2 regions of the Fictibacillus sp. S7 genome follow, and region 1 is predicted to be linked to the other one. Evidence: a T-box and tRNA genes for the amino acid it is inferred to sense, from the RefSeq annotation. Region 1 holds a T-box; the other holds one or more tRNA genes.
The links. A T-box is a leader RNA that pairs with one kind of tRNA and senses whether it is charged. The one in region 1 lies ahead of pheS (phenylalanine--tRNA ligase subunit alpha), so its partner is inferred to be a tRNA-Phe.
Positions count from the first base shown of each region.

Region 2: it has a tRNA-Phe gene. The T-box ahead of pheS (phenylalanine--tRNA ligase subunit alpha) is inferred to sense a tRNA for this amino acid. The anticodon was not compared.

Region 1 is NZ_QJKL01000001.1:33,449-35,912, reverse strand. It holds gene pheT (phenylalanine--tRNA ligase subunit beta) at 1-325, opposite strand, end outside; gene pheS (phenylalanine--tRNA ligase subunit alpha) at 339-1,373, opposite strand; T-box leader at 1,413-1,652, opposite strand; gene DMO16_RS00175 (TrmH family RNA methyltransferase) at 1,724-2,464, opposite strand, start outside.
Region 2 is NZ_QJKL01000001.1:3,151,236-3,153,699, reverse strand. It holds gene yycF (response regulator YycF) at 1-105, opposite strand, end outside; gene DMO16_RS16425 (glycerol-3-phosphate acyltransferase) at 279-953, opposite strand; tRNA gene DMO16_RS16420 (tRNA-Phe) at 1,024-1,099, opposite strand; tRNA gene DMO16_RS16415 (tRNA-Asp) at 1,249-1,324, opposite strand; tRNA gene DMO16_RS16410 (tRNA-Glu) at 1,435-1,509, opposite strand; tRNA gene DMO16_RS16405 (tRNA-Lys) at 1,524-1,599, opposite strand; gene DMO16_RS16400 (adenylosuccinate synthase) at 2,198-2,464, opposite strand, start outside.

The DNA.
Region 1 (2,464 bases):
TCGCTTTTTTTATTTTGAAGTTCCCAGGAAGTACTGCTCCCACTTTTGCGACCGGAACTTTCTGGCCGGCTGCCACGTTCGGTGCCCCGCATACGATTTGAACCGGTTCTTCTTCACCGAGGTCAACTTTACATACCCGCAATTTGTCCGCGTTTGGATGCTGTACGCATTCCAGCACGTGGCCAACCACTACACCGGTAATCCCTTTATTGAGGGATTCAACGATTTCTACTTCAATTCCGCTTTTTGTTATTTTATCAGCAAGCTCAGCTGCTGAAAGATCAAGGTCTACATAGTCTTTTAGCCAATTATAAGAAACTAACACAGCATTCCCCTCCTTATGCCTTTTTAAATTGTTTTAAGAAACGAAGATCATTTGTGTAAAAATGACGGATATCATCAATCCCATATTTCAGCATGGCAATACGCTCAGGACCCATGCCGAATGCAAATCCAGTATATTTTTTCGAATCAAAGCCTGCCATTTCAAGTACGTTCGGATGAACCATGCCTGCTCCAAGAATTTCAATCCAGCCTGTATGCTTACAGATGGAGCAGCCTTTTCCTCCGCATTTAAAACAGGAGATGTCCATTTCCACAGACGGTTCTGTAAACGGGAAGAAACTTGGACGTAAACGGATTTTGCGTTCTTCTCCGAACATTTTTTTCGCGAAGGTCTCCAAGACGCCCTTCAAGTCACTCAAGCGGACATTTTCATCAACAACCAGACCCTCGATCTGCATGAACTGATGGGAGTGTGTCGCATCATCATCGTCCCTGCGGTACACTTTACCGGGCGATATGATCTTAACCGGGCCTCTGCCGTGATGCTTTTCCATTGTTCTCGCCTGAACCGGTGAGGTTTGAGTTCGAAGCAGAATGTCCTCCGTGATAAAGAATGAGTCCTGCATGTCGCGTGCCGGATGGTCTTTCGGAAGGTTTAACGCTTCGAAATTATAATAATCCGTTTCCACCTCGGGTCCTTCAGCCACAGTAAAGCCCATCGTTAAGAAAAGGTCTTCAATTTCTTCAATAACTGCAGTTAACGGATGAGCGTTTCCTTTTCGGACCGGGCGTCCCGGAAGCGTGACATCAATGGATTCTTTTTTCAGCTTTTCTTCAATTACCGCTTGTTCCAGTTCGCTGATTTTTAATTCCAGCGCAGATGTGATGGCGTCTCGGACCTCGTTGGCATAAGCCCCTACGACCGGGCGCTCTTCGGGTGAAAGCTTGCCCATTCCTTTCAATACTTCAGTAATCGGGCCCTTCTTACCCAAATAGGATACTTTAATATCCTGCAATGCTTTTAAATCACTTGCCTGCTGAATTTTCAGCAGTGCTTCTTCTTTTAGTGCTTGTAATCGGTCCTGCATTTTTTCGGCCTCCTTTTGAAAATAAAAAAACCCCGTCCGAAAAGGGACGAGGATTCGCGGTACCACCCAAATTAATCAAGAGAAAAAGGCAAAGCGCCTCTTGTTCTTGTTCACTTCATTTCCATAACGGACTGGATCCGGTTCACCCTACTGACAATTCGTTCAGGCGACTGCTCAGGAGCGAATTCGATAAATTCAACCGTAGAAACACTTTCAGTCAAGATGCTTCCTCCCTTTACCGGCGAGCTTTTATGTACTACTCTCCATCATTGCATTTGGTTCATGCAGTTGTCTTCTTATTATAGTGGAACATTGAGGGCTGTGCAATTGAAATTACGTTTTCCATTCAATTATTGCCGGTTTCTCATGAGTTCATACAGCATGATTCCTGCGGCCACAGCCACGTTTAACGATTCAGCATTCCCAAACATGGGGATGTACACCAATTCGTCTGCCCCCTCTATGCTTTCAAGACGGACACCGCTGCCTTCGTTCCCGACCACAAGAGCGAACGATCCGGATGACTGTACCTCCTGAAGCGGTTTTGCCCCTTTCAGTGCAGACACAAACACTGGAACACCTGCCGTTTTGCAATCCGCGATCCATTCGTCCAGACTTCCTTTTACCACCGGCACATGAAACAGTGACCCTTGAGTGGACCGGAGCACTTTGCTGTTATATACATCAACGGTGCCTTCTCCCAGAATAACACCATCTATACCCTGTGCGTCTGCAGTCCTGATGATAGTTCCAAGGTTGCCCGGGTCCTGTACTCCGTCAATCAAAAGATACTTCCCATCTGGTCTCGCTTTTAGAGGCTGTTCATTCATCCGGCAAACCGCCAACACCCCTTGGGGATGCTCGGTGTCACTTAGCATTTTCATGATTTTCTTCGGCACCACCCATGGGTCCAGAGCAGATACATCCCAACTTTCGGGAAGGATATACGATTCTTCCACAATCAAATGGGCAATGGGAACATGATGACGAAGTGCTTCTTCAATCAAATGAGGGCCGTCTATGATAAATTGGCCCGATTTGTCCCGCTCCTTTTTCGTATAGAGCTTTTTCCATTGTTTAACCGATGCATT
Region 2 (2,464 bases), 3.1 Mb from region 1:
ACCATCATACGCACAGGTGACCTGGAAACCTTCTTTCTCCAGATTGAACTGCAGAATATCTGCAATCGGCCTCTCGTCATCTACTACAAGAATCTTTTTGTCCATCCGGTAGTCGCTCCTTTTTTGGAAACCGTTAATTTTTAGTATCTATATAGATCTATGGATTGGATAATTTTTGGCATGTCTACCCTTTATTTTACCACAATATCTAAATTCTCCATAACGTCAGACTTCTAGGTAAAATGGAATAATCCTCCTTTTCTTTAAGGAGGACGGTTTTATGGTTTCTCTGTCAGACGGAGAGCCAAATCCTCTTTTTGGACATAAACCACCAGTACTGAAATAATCAGCAGCAGTATGGCCGGCGTAAGCACCTGATGGAACGCGTAATGCGCAACCGGCACGGCCAAAAAGGTCACCAGTCCCGCTACCGTCAAGCTCCTGCGCACCGCAAAAAGAACAAGAAACAGGACCGCTGCAGCCGCTGCAATCCGCCAGTCAAACACAAGGATGCCGCCGATAAAGGAGGCGACGCCTTTGCCGCCATGAAACTTCAGGGTGACCGGCCACAAATGCCCCACAATCACCATAAAAAAGGATGCCAGCTGAAGGGCAGGGGAGAAGCCGAATGATTTGGAAAGCTGCACCGCGGCTGCGGCCTTGATCAGATCACCGGCAAGCGTCCATACAAAGCCCCACGGCCCAATGACGCGACCTGCATTCCGTGCGCCAATATTGCCGGTGCCTTCCTTCCGAAGGTCAATCCCCTTTAGCCATTTGGCCACCAGATACCCCGTCATGATGTTGCCGATGAAATAACAGCCCACCACATACAGCACAATGTACACCGTCCCCATGCCTGTCACCCTTCCGTGCGTATCTTTTCTTCTTCCTATTCTATGGGCGAGGCCCGCTGCACGTGTAAATATTAAAAAAATGTAGTAAAAAAGCATGCAGAACGGTAGCTGCATGCCTCTTGTGTCATGATTGTTTTAGGAATAGTAAATTGTTTTGCAAGTAAAATGGTGGCTCGAGACGGAATCGAACCGCCGACACGAGGATTTTCAGTCCTCTGCTCTACCGACTGAGCTATCGAGCCAAGATTTAGTATTTCTGTCCGTCGGTTCCCTGTCTCTTCCTCTACTAGTGGAAGCTGACGTTGTGTATCCGTCGAGACAAATCGTAGCATATTCAAGCTGTAACGCTCTTTGCTACCGAGCCAGGATTTAGTATTACTATGTGAAAAAATGGCGGACCCGACCGGGGTCGAACCGGCGATCTCCTGCGTGACAGGCAGGCATGTTAACCACTACACCACGAGTCCAGTGATACAATCTATATTAAAGAGTAGTTTTTCTTACAAATTTTTTCTATGAAAAAAACTTGGTATTTTTATGAAATAAAAATACTTGGTATTTTTTTTCGAAAAATACTTGGTGACCCGTACGGGATTCGAACCCGTGTTACCGCCGTGAAAGGGCGGTGTCTTAACCGCTTGACCAACGGGCCACTTTGTAAGAAAATGGTGAGCCATGAAGGACTCGAACCTTCGACCCTCTGATTAAAAGTCAGATGCTCTACCAACTGAGCTAATGGCTCTTATTGTTATTCTGTCCGTTGGTACCCTGTCTCTTCCTCTACTAGTGGAAGCTGACGTTGTGTATCCGTCGAGACAACTCGCCGCTCGTTCACGATGTATTGCTCGTGACTGAGCTAATGGCTCTTATTGTTATTCTGTCCGTTGGTACCCTGTCTCTTCCTCTACTAGTGGAAGCTGACGTTGTGTATCCGTCGAGACAACTCGCCGCTCGTTCACGATGGGTTGCTCGTGACTGAGCTAATGGCTCTTATTGTTATTCTGTCCGTTGACCCTGTCTCTTCCTCTACTAGTGGAAGCTGACGTTGTGCGCCTTTTCGGCTGCAAAGTGGTTTTAACACGACAAGAGTTATCTTATCATCGTTTTATATCATTTGGCAAGCTGTTTTTTTAAAAAAGAGTAGAAAAATGTATTTTTTCTTTTAAAAGCAGGGAAGAGGGGGCTGAACCATGGTTTTGGCTCCCCAAAAATCGATTTACTGGCCAGTTTGAGAACTTTGCTGGCCAAACCTGGATTATGTCAACTGCGCTTCATCACAAAAAACAAAAAACCCGGCCTCCGCATCAAAACGGAGCGCCGGGCTCATTAAATTAGAACAATCAAACAAACACGCCGCGGACCATGTTGGTCTGGCTGCGGTCTGGGCCGACAGAGAAGATGGTTAACGGAATACCGGTAAGCTGGGAAACACGCTCTACGTAGTGACGGGCGTTTTCCGGAAGATCGCTTAGTGTTTTCGCGCCTGTGATATCTTCAGTCCAGCCAGGAAGCTCTTCGTATACAGGCTCACATTGTGCAAGAACTTTAAGGCTAGCAGGGAACTCGTTGATCACTTCACCTTTGTACTTGTACGCCACACAGATCTT